DNA from 2 places in the Hydrogenophaga pseudoflava genome. Region 1 is predicted to be linked to the other one. Evidence: riboswitches for the same ligand, from Rfam matches in the RefSeq annotation. Region 1 holds a riboswitch; the other holds the start of a gene.

Evidence for each region. Region 1 has a riboswitch for cobalamin ahead of HPF_RS17765 (energy-coupling factor ABC transporter permease). Riboswitches for the same ligand answer to the same signal wherever they lie in the genome.
Region 2: linked by a shared signal. The riboswitch ahead of HPF_RS10085 (TonB-dependent receptor domain-containing protein) and the one ahead of HPF_RS17765 (energy-coupling factor ABC transporter permease) in region 1 are both predicted to bind cobalamin.

Annotation. Positions count from the first base shown of each region.
Region 1 covers NZ_CP037867.1:3,690,961-3,697,859, forward strand. The annotation lists gene HPF_RS17745 (cobalt-precorrin-5B (C(1))-methyltransferase) at 1-1,020, opposite strand, end outside; gene HPF_RS17750 (precorrin-8X methylmutase) at 1,021-1,701, opposite strand; gene HPF_RS17755 (sirohydrochlorin chelatase) at 1,698-2,588, opposite strand; gene cobM (precorrin-4 C(11)-methyltransferase) at 2,585-3,367, opposite strand; gene HPF_RS17765 (energy-coupling factor ABC transporter permease) at 3,381-4,058, opposite strand; cobalamin riboswitch at 4,295-4,535, opposite strand; gene HPF_RS17770 (VF530 family protein) at 4,910-5,194, opposite strand; gene modA (molybdate ABC transporter substrate-binding protein) at 5,289-6,044, shown strand; gene modB (molybdate ABC transporter permease subunit) at 6,046-6,735, shown strand; gene modC (molybdenum ABC transporter ATP-binding protein) at 6,732-6,899, shown strand, end outside.
Region 2 covers NZ_CP037867.1:2,071,467-2,078,365, forward strand. The annotation lists gene HPF_RS10060 (SWIB/MDM2 domain-containing protein) at 1-170, opposite strand, end outside; gene rraA (ribonuclease E activity regulator RraA) at 426-938, shown strand; gene HPF_RS10070 (sulfite exporter TauE/SafE family protein) at 945-1,760, opposite strand; RNA gene ssrS (6S RNA) at 1,831-2,011, opposite strand; gene HPF_RS10075 (cell division protein ZapA) at 2,081-2,458, opposite strand; gene HPF_RS10080 (hypothetical protein) at 2,455-2,685, opposite strand; cobalamin riboswitch at 2,736-2,987, shown strand; gene HPF_RS10085 (TonB-dependent receptor domain-containing protein) at 3,067-4,893, shown strand; gene HPF_RS10090 (cobyrinic acid a,c-diamide synthase CobB) at 4,902-6,254, shown strand; gene HPF_RS10095 (cobalamin-binding protein) at 6,251-6,899, shown strand, end outside.

The sequences.
Region 1 (6,899 bases):
GTCGATGGCGCGCTGCGCCAGCGCTTCGTGGAAGGCCGGGCCCAGGCCTCGCTCGACCATCAGCTCGGCGCCGAAGCGCGCGGTTTCGGCGGCGGCGATGGCGGCGCAGTCCTCGGCCGTGGCGCCGATCTGGCGGGCGATCTCGGCCACCAGGTCGGTGTCCACCATGTTGCGGTTGGCGTGGGTGATGGTCTCGCCCTGGGCGATCTTGGTCAGCTTGCCCACCATCACGCCCAGCACCACCTCGGGCAGGCCCTGGGCCACCACCTCGTCGAGCGCGTAGCGCAGGAAGTCGCCCATCTGCACGAAGCAGGCGGCGGGCAGGCCGGGCCGCTCTGCGCGCAGCGTCTGCATGGCGAAGGTCTCGGTGCGGCCGCCGGTGGTCAGCGCCACCACGCCGTGGTCCAGTGTGGCCGCCACCTGGATGCCCTGCACCACGCTGGCCCGCCAGGCGGCGGTGGAATAGGGTTTGACGATGCCGGTGGTGCCCAGGATGCTGATGCCGCCCAGGATGCCCAGCCGCGCGTTGGTGGTCTTCTTCGCCATCTCCTGGCCGCCGGGCACGCTCACCGTGACTTCCAGCCCGTGCTGCGCGAGCAGCCGCGGCGCGGCCTCGTGCAGGTTGTCGGCGATGTTCTGGCGCGGCACCGGGTTGATCGCCGGTCCGCCCACCGCCAGCCCCAGGCCGGGCAGCGTCACCGTGCCCACGCCGTCGCCGGCCACGAAGCTGATCTCGCCCGCTTGGCCGGGCAGCAGCCGCAGGTCCACCGTGAGGTGGGCGCCGTCGGTGCAGTCCGGGTCGTCGCCCGCGAACTTCACCACCATGGCGTGGGCGCTGTGCGCATCGCAGCGCCCGTCGCGCACGGCAAAGCGCACGCGCTGGCCATTGGGCAGCAGGCTCTCCATGGCGTCCGGCACCTGCCCGGTTTCCAGCCCCTGTGCGGCGGCCCGGGCGGCCGCGGCCGCACAGGCACCGGTAGTGAAACCGGTGCGGGTGCCGCGCGGGGTGGTGCTTTCCATTCAGGCGCCCTCGGCGCGTTGCTGCGCCTCGGCCAGCGCCAGCAGCGCGTGCAGGGCGGCGACCACCAGGGTGGAGCCGCCCTTGCGACCGCGGATGACGATCCAGGGCACGTCGGTGATCTGCGCCATCAGGTCTTTCGACTCCGCGGCCGACACGAAGCCCACCGGCATGCCGACCACCAGGGCCGGGCGCACGCCGTCCTCCACGATCAGCCGCACGAGTTCGATCAGCGCGGTGGGCGCGTTGCCGATGCCGACGACGGCGCCCTGCAGCAGGCCCAGGCGGTGTGCCTTGCGCATGGCCTGCACGGCGCGGGTGGTGTTCTGTGCCTGCGCCTGCGCAATCACGTCGGCGTCGCTGATGAACTGGTGCGTGGCCATGCCGAAGTGCGCCAGGCGCGGCCGCGACAGGCCCGAGCAGATCATCTCCACATCGGCCACCACGGGGGTGCCGCCGCGCAGCATCGCGGCCACGCCCGCACGCACCGCGTCGGGGTGGAAGTCGGTCAGGCCGTTGAACTCGAAGTCGGCGTTGGCGTGGATCATGCGGCGCACGATCGGCCACTGCTCGGCCGAGTAGCCGTGCGGCCCGGCCTCGGCGTCGATGATGGCGAAACTGTCGTGCTCGATGGCCTGGCCGGCGGCGGTGAGCTGCTCGGTGACGGTGTTGACCGTGCTCATGCTGGCTGCGCCTGTGCGGTGTGCGGATGCACATGCACAGGGGCGTGCGTGTGCTCGTGCGAGTGCCCATGGCCCAGGTCGTGCGCGATCTCGCGGTAGCTGCAGCCGTCGCAAGGCATCCGGCTGTCGGGCACGCCGGCCAGCAGGTCGTGCACGCGCTGCTCCACCAGTTCGAAGATTTCCTTCTCGAAGCCGAAGTGCGTGCCGCAGGCGAAACGGATCTGCGCGTACTGCGCGCGCAGGTGGTCCACCTGGCGGTGGATGCGCTGCATCAGCGTGCCGGTGTAGAGGTAGTAGGGCAGCACCACGATCTGACGCAGGCCGATCAGCGCCTGGCGCTGCACCACGCGCTCCAGCCGCGGCCAGGTGATGCCGGTGAAGGCCAGGTCCACCAGCTCGTGGTCGCTGTCCTCCTGCAGCCAGCGCGCCATCTTGGCCATGTCGCCGTTGGCACCGCGGTCCGACGAGCCCCGGCCCAGCAGCACCACACCGGTGGTGGTGGGGTCGGGCATGTCCAGCATGGCCATAGCCTGGCGCAGGCGGCGCTTGAGGATGGCGAGGATGGGGTCGCAGGCGCTCAGGTGCGGGCCGTAGAGGAACTCGACGCCGGGTGCGTGCTCGCGGGCGTGCTCGATGGCTTCGGGAATTTCCATCTTGGCATGGCCGGCGGCGTTCAGGATCAGCGGCAGCACCAGCACGCGGCGCGACGACTGCGCCGCGGCCAGCAGGCCGTCGTGCAGCGAGGGCGCGGCGAATTCGATGAAGCAGACCTCGATGCGCCAGGCCGGTTGGCGGGCGCGCCACTGGTCGACGAAGTCGCGGATTTCCTGGTTGCCGGAGTCCTCGCGCGAGCCGTGGCCCACCAGCAGGATCGTGGTGTCGTTCATGTCGTGGCTTTCCTGAAGCGGTGTGTGAAGCCCGGGTCGTAGAGCCGGGACCTGGTCAGCTCGGGCCAGTGGCGCGCGCCCAGCGTGGGGCTGGCGATCACCATGGCCTGGCTGACGATGCCGGCGTCGCGGCACTGTTGTTTGATGGTGGCCAGCGTGCCGCGCACGATGCGCTCCTCGCCGGGCCAGCTGGCCTTGTGCACCACCAGCACCGGCGCGTCGTCGGGCCAGCCGGCCTGGCGCAGACCGGCCTCCACCTTGTGCAGCAGCGTGATGGACAGGAAGATGCACAAGGTCGTGCGGTGCGCCGCGAGCGCCGCCAGGTCCTCGCCGTCGGGCATGGGCGTGCGGCCCTCCACCCGCGTGAAGATGGTGGTCTGCGTGACCTCGGGCAGGGTGAAGCTCTCGACCGCCGCCGCCGCCGAGGCCATGGCCGAGGACACGCCCGGCACCACCGCCACCGGCGCACCGGCCGCATCCAGCGGCTGCACCAGTTCGATCAGCGTACCGTAGAGGGCCGGGTCGCCGGTCTGCAGGCGCACCACGGTGTCGCAGCGCGCCGCGTTTGCGATCAGCCAGGCCGACATCTGCTCCAGCGTCATGTCCTTGCTGTCAGCGATGACGCAGCCCGGCGGTGCCCAGCGGGTGGCCGCCTCGTTCACCAGCGACCCGGCGAACAGGATGGCCCCTGCGCGCGCGATCAGGTCGCGCCCCTTGACAGTGACCAGGTCCGGATCGCCCGGACCCGCCCCCACAAACCAGACCGTTCCGAGGCCCATGGTGTGCCCCCGGTCAGGCGGCCTGGTGCAGACGGCGCTCCACCACCGCGCTGCCCTGCAGGCCGCGCAGCGTCTTGGCCAGTGCGAGCACGGCCAGGTCGATCAGCGGCTCGGCCAGCACCACGCTCATGTAGGCGGCGCCGAAGCTGCCGATGCTCACCAGGTTCTCGGCGCCCAGGCCACGCCCGTACAGCGCCCAGAAGCCCACCCACAGCACGATGCCGCCCTGGTAAGCCAGGGACAGCTTCAGGGCCTGGCCGTAGCGCAGATCCACATAGGCCATCTGGTCGGGAATGACGCGCCGAGCCAGCGCTGCGGTGGCGAACAGCGGCACCAGCAGCGTGGTCAGGTTCATGCCGTACTGCGGCAGGTCAAAAGGTGCAAAGAACAGGCCCTGGATCAGCAGGCCGCCCGCCAGCCCGATGGCCGCGGGCGCCGCGCCGAACAGCAGCATCAGCGTGGTGCCCAGGATCAGGTGCACCTCGGACACGCCCACCGGGTGGTGCGGCAGCACCTCGAAAAAGCAGAACACCAGCGCCGTCGCCAGCAGGGCCCGCAGCAGCAGGGCTGCCGCGCCATCTGTTTTGAGCATGTCGGCAGACAGCTTGAGCGTGTAGCCGCCACAGGCGGCCGCTGTGGCGTAGCTCAGTGCGAGCTTGGCCCCGTCCACCAGACCTGGTTCGATGTGCATGAAGTGACTCCTTGGGTTGGGTGCGTTGGACACAACGCGGTTGAAAAGGCGGCAAAGACCCAAGGGGAAAGCGAGCACAGGTTCCAGCGGCGAACGGACAGCCCCCTGCGAGCGCAGGCGCAGGCGCAGGCGCTGGCACAGACTCGCAAAGCAATGCGAAGGGACGACATGAGGACACCGACAAAGACCCCTCACCGCCTTCCCCGACGGTGTTTGGGTAATGCGGCTGCGCCTGGGGCACAGCCTCCTTGTTGGCCGGTATCCGGGCTGACAGAACGTTTCCCAAAGCCTTCCCGGTGTGACCCAGTGGCGAAATTTTGAGAAATGGGGGCCTTGGCAATGCCTTGGTCCACCCGTCTGCTTACCGTTGCGGGGGCAGCGCAGGTTAGGTTCGTCCGTGTGGGACTCGCCCTCCTGCTTCCCGTTGAACTGCAATGCCTGAACAGCATCACGAGCACCAACAGCTTTTTATTCTATACCCCGAAAAACAGCTCGAGGCCTTTTGAGGGGCGACGTTGCAATCTCAGATCCCGTGCATCGGGACATAGCGCACCTGAAAGCCATTCGTCGTGGCTGACATGGGCACTCTGAATTCCAATGCTGCGATCTTGAAGCAAGGGTGCTGGGTGAGTACTGTTTCGCGGCTGAACGGAACCCTCGGGATCAGTGCCTTCACACAGGTGGGCGCAACTTGTTGGTTGCCGACGCATCGCAAGGTGAATCTCGTCTTTGGACCAGGACCGCTGAAGGTATTTGAATGACCGCCTCGTCTACCAAAGCAGTCCTGGAGCGGATACCCCCGAACCACGGCAATCGCTGCTTTGCCGCCAATGACACGGCGGCCTTGCTCCTCAGCCACCGCCCTGGAAACCTCTGACGCTACCCCGCTGCGACCGCCGCGCCTCCCGCAGCATGAACAGGTAAAGCCCCTCCACCTTCTCCCGCGCCCATGGCGTCTTGCGCAGGAACGTCAGGCTGGACTTGACGCTCGGGTCGATCGCGAAGCAGCGGATGGGGATGCGCCGCGCAAGCTCGTCCCAACCGTAGTGCGCCTCCAGTGCGCGGACCATGGCCTCGAGGGTCACGCCGTGGAGGAGGTTGCGGGGCTGTTCGGCCGGCGGTGGTGCGTCTGTCATGCCGCGATTCTGCCCGGCTGGCCACGCGCTACACTCGCTATTCCATTTTGGGATAACGATCCCCGCCACCATTCCGCTTCATACCGAGGTGCCCATGCGTCTGCTGCTCTCTGCCCTTTCCGTCCTGCTGTGCACCGCGTTCACGCACACCGCCGCCCAAGCCGCCGAAGCCCAGGTGGCCGTCGCTGCCAACTTCGCCGAGCCGATCAAGGCCATCGCCGCGGTGCTGCAGAAGACCACCGGCCACACGCTGAAGATCTCCACCGGCGCGTCGGGCGCGTTCTACACGCAGATCAAGAACGGCGCGCCGTTCGATGTGTTCCTCTCGGCCGACAACGAACGCCCCGAGATGCTGGAGAAGGACGGTCTGGCGCAGCCGGGCACGCGCTTCACCTACGCCAACGGCAAGCTGGTGCTGTGGTCGGTCAGGCCCGGCCGTGTGGACGGCCAGGGCGCGGTGCTCAAGGCGGCCGACCTGGGCAAGGTGGCTTTCGCCAACCCCAAGACCGCGCCCTACGGCGCCGCCGCGCTGCAGGTGCTGGACAAACTGGGCCTGAAGGACGCGCTGGCGCCGAAGCTGGTGCAGGGCGAGAGCATCGGCCAGACCTTCAACTTCGTGAAGACCGGCAACGCCGACGTGGGCTTTGTGGCGATGTCGCAGGTGCTGGAAGGCGGCCAACTCAAAGAAGGGTCGATGTGGGTGATTCCGCAGACCCAATACGACGCCATCCGGCAGGACGCGGTGTTGCTCAAGCGGGGAGCGAACAACGAGGCTGCGAAAGAGCTGTTCAAGCTGCTGCAGAGCCCGAACATCAAGGACCTGATCCGCAGTTACGGCTACGACCTCTGACATGTTCCTCACCCCGGACAACCTCCAGGCGCTGTGGTTGACCTTCAAAGTCGCTGCGCTGACCACGCTGATCCTGTTGCTGCTGGGCACGCCGCTGGCGTGGTGGCTGGCGCGCTCGCGCAGCTGGGTGGCCAGGCCCGTGGGCGCGCTGGTGGCGCTGCCGCTGGTGCTGCCGCCGTCGGTGCTGGGCTTTTATCTGCTGGTGGGGCTGGGGCCGAACGGGCCCATCGGCGCCTGGATGGTGTCCCTGGGTCTGCCCACCCTGCCCTTCACCTTCGCCGGGCTGGTGGTGGCCTCGGTGTTCTATTCGCTGCCGTTCATGGTGCAGCCCATCCTCAACAGCATGCAGGCCCTGGGCGAGCGGCCGCTGGAGGCAGCGGCCACGCTGCGCGCCTCGCCGCTGGACCGCTTCTTTCATGTGGTGCTGCCGCTGTGCCGGCCGGGCATCGTGACCGGCTGCATCATGAGCTTCGCGCACACGGTGGGCGAGTTCGGCGTGGTGCTGATGGTGGGCGGCAACATCCCGGGCGTGACCCGGGTGGTCTCGGTGCAGATCTTCGACCATGTCGAGGCGCTGGAATACGCCGATGCGCACCGGCTGGCGGCGGTGATGCTGGTGTTCGCCTTCACGGTGCTGATGGCGCTGCAGTTCTTCAACGCGCGGCAGGCGCGCCGGGTGCGCACCGCATGAGCAAGACCACACTGACCCTGAACGCCCGGCTGGACCGGGGCGATTTCACGCTCGACGTGCAACTGGCCCTGCCGGGCCACGGCATCACCGCGCTGTTCGGCCCTTCGGGCAGCGGCAAGACCACCTGCCTGCGCGTGCTCGCCGGGCTGGAACGCCAGGCCACC
Region 2 (6,899 bases), 1.6 Mb from region 1:
TTCTTTGCAGGAGCGGCGGCCTTCTTCGCGGGTGCAGCCTTCTTTGCAGGAGCGGCGGCCTTCTTCGCAGGAGCGGCGGCCTTCTTCGCGGGTGCAGCCTTCTTTGCAGGAGCGGCGGCCTTCTTGGCCGGAGCGGCCTTCTTCGCAGGAGCTTTCTTTGCAGTTGCCATGTTGAGGATTCCTTCTAGAAGTGGTTTGACGCCAGAGGAGAACGCGCTCTCTCACTGGTGACTCGCATGCTAATGGAGATGCATGGTCCTTCCAAGGTGGAGGTGCGGTATTTTTGTGCTGCGCAAGAGGGAAAATGGGGTTTTTTGGCCCCGAAAACAACACTGCGCCCGGTATTGCATGCCGCACCCCAACCAGCGACAAAGAGCGTGCTCCAATTTCGGCTCCGAAAAACCTGTTTTCGAGAGTGGCTCACCATGACTTCTTCCATCGATTTTTCGACCTGCGATCTGTGCGACGAACACAAGGGCGACGTCAGCGGCGCCTTCCGTGTGCTGCCGCCGGTGTTCCGTGACTTTGGTGCCCATCGCCGCTTCGCCGGACCGGTCGTGACCGTGCAGTGCCTGGATGACAACAGCCAGGTGAAGGCCCTCGTCGAAGGACCGGGAGATGGGCGTGTGCTGGTGGTCGACGGCGGGGCTTCGCTGCGGCGCGCCTTGCTGGGCGGCAACCTGGGTGCCGCCGCCGCGCGCAACGGGTGGACCGGCGTGGTGGTGGACGGGTGCGTCCGCGACGTGGCCGAACTGGCGGTGTGCGAGACCGGCATTCGCGCGCTGGCCTCGATGCCGCTGCCGACCGAGCGGCGCAACCAGGGGCTGCGCGACGTGGCGGTGAAGATTCAGGGCGTCACCGTGCGTCCGGGTGAATGGCTGTACGCCGACGAGGATGGCACCGTGATTGCCGACCGGCCATTGCACCGTGGCGTCTGACGGGCTTCAGGCCGTCAGACCCTTGTAGAGCATGTACGCCGAGAGCACGTAGAGAATCAGCGCGAAGGCCCGCTTGAGCGACTTCACCGGCAGCGCGTGTGCGGCCTTCACACCGAGCGGCGCCATCAGCACGCTGGTCATGGCGATCACCGTTAGTGCCGGCAGGTACACGTAGCCCAGCGAACCCGCCGGAAGGTCGGCCACACCCTGGCCCGAGATGACGTACCCGGCGGCGTTCGCCAGTGCGATGGGAAAACCGAGCGCTGCGCTGGTGGCAACGGCATTGTGGATGGCAACGTTGCACCAGGTCATGAACGGGACGCTGACGAAGCCGCCCCCGGCACCCACCAGTCCCGACAGAAAACCGATCACCCCCCCGGCACCCAGCTGGCCGGCCGTTCCCGGCAAGGTGCGCGAGGCCTGCGGCTTCTTGTCCAGCAGCATCTGGGTGGCGGAGAAGCCCACAAACAGCGCGAACAGCAAGGCCAGAGCCCCGCCCTTGAGGACCGCAAAGACCCCGAGGCTCGCGACCGCGGCACCGATAACGATGCCCGGTGCGAGACGCCGCACGATGTCCCACCGCACGGCGCCGCGCTTGTGGTGCGCGCGAACGCTGGAGATCGAGGTGAAGATGATGGTGGCCATGGAGGTGGCGATGGCCATCTTCACCGCCAGGCCGGGCGCGACGCCACGGTGGGCGAGGATGGCGCTGATGAACGGCACCATGATCATGCCGCCGCCGATGCCCAGCAGGCCGGCCAGAAACCCGGTGAACACCCCCAGAAGGGCCAGTTCGACGATCAGCAGGGGTTCAAGGCTCATGGGCGGAAATCCGGAGGGCAGAAAAGAGTGCGGCCCCAGGAAACATCCGTGGGGCCGCAGCGAAGGGAATTAGGTGTCTGCAAGTGCCACCGGACCGTCATCCTGAACCGGGGGTTCAGGTGGGCGAGGGCAACGGGGCTTCGGGTTCATCTGACGCGAGACGCTCACACCAGCCACGTTATGTACCAAGCCCGGGCTCATGGAGCATTGGTTCAAGGAAATATAAAGCCCGGCACGCACTGCAGACAGGGCAAATTGTAGAGGCTGGCGGCCCTATGGATGGGCTCGCCCGTCGGAAAAGTTGAGGGCCGGTTCCTGATTCAGATCAACTGGCCGTCACTGCCCAGCGCCTGGTCGAGGCGCCGCACCAGTTCCTCCGCGCGCGCCAGCGCAGCAGCGTCGGGCAACTCGCCCTGGGGAGTGGAGCCCGGCAAGGGTGTCGGCTCTGGAGGGAGAAAGGACGAGGAAGAAAACCCCTCGGCTTCCTTCTGGGACAGTTCGAACGCCAGGTTGAGGGATGCGAGCACGGCGATGCGGTCGCGGGCCTTGACCTTGCCGGCGTCCCGGATGCGGCACATGGCGGTGTCCACACGCTCCACGGCGTCCAGCAGAGATTGCTCGCCCCCCGCCGGACAGGCCAGCAGATAGCTCTGGCCCATGATCTGAACCTCGATCTGCTTGGAGGCCGGCTTGTTCATTCGGAGTCCTTGTGGGAGGGGGGCTCGATTCCAACCGGCAACCGGTCCAGCAGCGCGTCGATGCGGGAACGCGCAGCGTTCAGACGCGACTTGATGGAGTCACGTTCTGCCTTGAGCGAGGCCACCTGCTCCATCAGCAGGGCGTTGGTGCGCTGCAGTTCTTCATGGCGAAGGAGCAGGCGTTCCACGCGCTCGGCGATCAGGTCAATTTGCTTGGGATCGGCCATGGTGACAACTGGTAAGACACTCATTGTAGGGTTGCCGCAAGGAGCACGGGCTTACAATGGATTCCGTTGGTGCTCGCGGTGTGGTTCACATGCCGCAGTTCAACGGGAAGCAGGAGGGGAAGTCCACGCCGACCGACCTAACCTGCGCTGCCCCCGCAACGGTAAGCAGACGGGATGCGGGCTTTCGCCCGGTCCCTGCCTTCACCCCACAGCCACTGGACAACCGGTTTCGACCGGCGCTCCGGGAAGGCGGTGGAGGTCGTTCTGCCAGCCCGGATACCGGCCAACACGGTGGTGACGTGTCCTGAATCAGGTCCGTTGCCGTGACGCCCATGCGCTGTCGGGGAAGACGGCGAGGGCAACCATCGTTTGTTTTCATTCATGTCTTTCCTTTCTGCTCCGGTGCGCCTGGCCGCGCTGCCCCTGGCATGCGCCATCGCTTTCCCTGTTCTCGCACAGTCCTCCCTGCCTACCGTCGTGGTGTCTGCGACCCGGTCCGAGCTGCCCGTCACAGATGTGGTGGCGGATGTGACCCTGGTCGACCGCGGCGCCATTGACCGCCTGGGTGCCGCGTCGGTCTCCGACGTGCTGGAGCGTCTGCCGGGCATGACCGTCAACCGCAACGGCGGTCCCGCGTCCACCACGGGTGTGTATGTGCGAGGCGCCGAGGGCCGCTTCACGGCGGTGTTCGTCGACGGCGTGCGCATCGACTCCCAATCCACGGGCGGGGCCACCTGGAATGCGATCCCGTTGTCCCAGGTAGACCGCATCGAGGTGCTGCGCGGGCCGGCGGCTGCGGTGTATGGCTCGGATGCGATGGCTGGTGTCGTGCAGATCTTCACGCGGCACGGGGAGAAGGGTTTCTTCCCTTCGCTGCGCATCGGCGTGGGGTCGAACAGCACCTACGAACTGAACGCCGCGCTGCGCGGTGGCGATGGTGTGGTCGACTACGCCTTCGGTCTGGGCACCGAACGCAGCGATGGTTTCAACGCCAAGCCCTCCGGCAACCCCGACCGCGACGGGTACCGCAACGAGTCGTTCTCAGGTCGACTGGGATGGAAGCTTTCCGAGGGGCAGAAGCTGGAGGCCACGCTGCTGGACAACCGCCAGAAGGCCGGCTACGACGGTTTCATGCCGGGGCAGGACGACCAGGCCAGGCAGCGGCTGCAGACTGTGGGCATGAACTGGAACAGCCGCTGGAGCGAGGTGTGGAGCACCCGCGTGGGGGTCAGCCGCGGAACCGACCGCTACGAGACTGCCCCCTCGACCTACCTGACGGACACCACGGTGGACAGCTGGCTGCTGCGCAACGAGATGCGCGTGGGGCCGGGCCAGCTCACGGTGGACCTGGAGCGGCGGGAGGACCAGCTGGAGAACGTCAGCACCACGCCGGTCGACACCCAGCGGCATCAGAACGCCCTTGCGCTGGGTTACGGCCTGCGTGCCGGTGAACACACGCTGCAGCTCAACGCCCGCCGCGACGACGACAGCGAATTCGGTGCCCACACCACCGGCTCGCTGGCCTATGGCTACGCGTTGTCCAGAACCTTGCAGCTCACCGGCTCGGTGGGCACGGCCTTCCGCGCCCCCACGCTGTTCCAGCGCTTCAGCATCTACGGCACGCCCGACCTCAAGGCCGAAACCGCGCGCAACATGGAAGCGGGGCTGCGCTGGCAGGAGGCTGCGAGCCGCGCCTCCGTGGTGGTCTACCGCAATCGCGTCAAAGACCTGATCGACTACCTGGCCGGCCCGGGCAGCTGTGTCAACGGCGTGGGCGACTACGCCGGCTGTTACGGCAACACCGGCCGTGCCACCTACACCGGCGTGACGCTGGCCGGCGGCACGACACTGGGCGAGGTGGCCCTGGGCGCTTCGCTGGACCTGATGCGCCCGAAGAACGCCGAAACCGGCAAGCTGCTGGCGCGCCGCGCCGAAACGCAGGCCACGCTGACGGCGGACGTGCCGGTGGGGGGCTGGCGCCTGGGCAGTGAGGTCCAGCACCTGGGCAAGCGCTACGACGACGAAGCCAACACGAAACCTTTGCCTGCCCACACGCTGCTGAACCTGACGGCCAGCACCGACATCGCGCGTGACTGGCGGCTGCTGGCGCGTGTGGACAACGTCACCGACAAGGACTACGAGTCGGTGCTGGGCTACGCAACGGCCGGTCGCAGCTTCTACCTGGGTCTGAGCTGGTCGCCCCGCTGAGGTTCACGATGGATCGCGCCGCCGTCTGTCCCGCCTTGCTGATCGCTGCGCCGGCCTCCGGCCAGGGCAAGACCACGGTCACCGCGGCGCTGGCGCGGTTGCACGCGCGGGCCGGGCGGCGCGTGCGGGTGTTCAAGTGTGGGCCGGACTTTCTGGACCCGCACTGGCACCAGTTGGCCAGCGGCCACCCGGTGCACAACCTGGACCTCTGGCTCAACGGCGAGCACGACCTGCGCGCGCGGCTGCACGAGGCCGCAGCGAGCAGCGACCTGATCCTGATCGAAGGAGTGATGGGCTTGTTCGATGGTGAGCCGAGTGCGGCCGATCTGGCGGTGAAGCTGGGCATTCCGGTGCTGGCGGTGATCGACGCCGGCTCCATGGCCGGCACCTTCGGCGCGCTGGTGCACGGCCTGCGCCACTACCGCCTGGGCCTGCCCTGGGCCGGTGTGCTGGCCAACCGCGTGGCCAGCGAAGGGCACGAGAAGATGCTGCGGGCCTCGGTGCGCGGCGACGATCTGGGCCGCGAGCCGGCGGGTATCGACGCGGGCTGGCTGGGCGGTCTGCGGCGCGACACCGGTTTTGCGCTGCCCGAGCGCCACCTGGGCCTGACGGTGGCGTCCGAACTGCCCGATGCGATGGCACGGCTGGACGCGCTGGCCGACGCGATGGCGGCCACGCCGCTGGGCCAGCTCGATGTGACCGGCTGGCAGCGCTGGGCCGTTCATTTTGAAGCGCAAGCCGAGCGTCCGGTGGCGCCGCTGCTGCGCGGGTGCACCGTGGCGGTGGCGCGCGACGCGGCCTTCTGCTTCACCTACCCGGCCAACCTCGATACGCTGCGCGCGCTGGGAGCCAGGCTGGTGTTTTTCTCGCCGGTGGCCGACGAGGCGGTGCCCGACTGCGACGCGGTCTGGCTGCCCGGCGGCTACCCCGAACTGCACGCCGACGCGCTGGGGAAGGGCACGCGTTGCCGCGCCGCGCTGGCCGCGCATGTCGCCGCCGGCAAGCCGGTCTGGGCCGAGTGCGGCGGCATGATGCCGCTGTTCGAGGGGCTGACGCTGGCCGATGGCTCGCGGGTGCCGATGTGGGGCCTTCTGCCTGGCGAGGTGGCGATGCAGCCGCGCCTGGCCGCCCTCGGCCCGCAGCGCTGGGACACGGCGCTCGGCGAGCTGCGGGGGCACACCTTCCACTACTCGCTGACCACGTCGCCGCTGGCGCCCGTGGCCCACACCGTGCCGGGCGGCAGGTTCGGTCGACCCGAGGCCGTGTACGGCCAGGGCCCGGTGCGTGCGAGCTATTTCCACGCATGGTTTGCTTCCAACCCCGAGGCCACGGCACAACTGTTTCTGGCGGAGACCGCATGAAGACCGTGCTGCCCGGACCGCAACGCATCGTCTGCCTGACCGAAGAGACGACCGAGTGGCTGTACCTGCTGGGGCAGGAGGCGCGCGTCGTCGGCATCAGCGGCTACACCGTGCGGCCGCGCCGGGCGCGCGACGAGAAGCCCAAGGTCAGTGCCTTCCTCAACGCCAAGATCGACAAGATCCTCGAACTGCGGCCCGACTGCGTGTTCGGTTTTTCCGACCTGCAGGCCGACATCGCCGCCGCGCTGATCCGCGCTGGCGTGCAGGTGACGGTGTTCAACCAGCGCAGCGTGGACGAAATTTTTTCCATGCTGTTCCAGGTCGCGGCCATGGTCGGTTGCGCCGACGAAGGTCTGGCGCGCATCGCGGCCATGCGCCAGCGCCTGGACGCCATCCGCGCCGAGGTGGCCGCGCTGGAGGCAACGGGCAAGCGCCGGCCGAAAGTGTTCTTCGAAGAGTGGGACGAGCCGCACATCAGCGGCATCCGCTGGGTGTCGGAGCTGCTGGGCATTGCTGGTGGCGACGACGTGTTCCCCGAACTGGCGGTGCAGTCGCTGGGCAAGCACCGCATCATCGCGGACGGCATGGAGATCGTGGCGCGCGCGCCGGACATCGTGATCGGCTCCTGGTGCGGCAAGAAGTTCC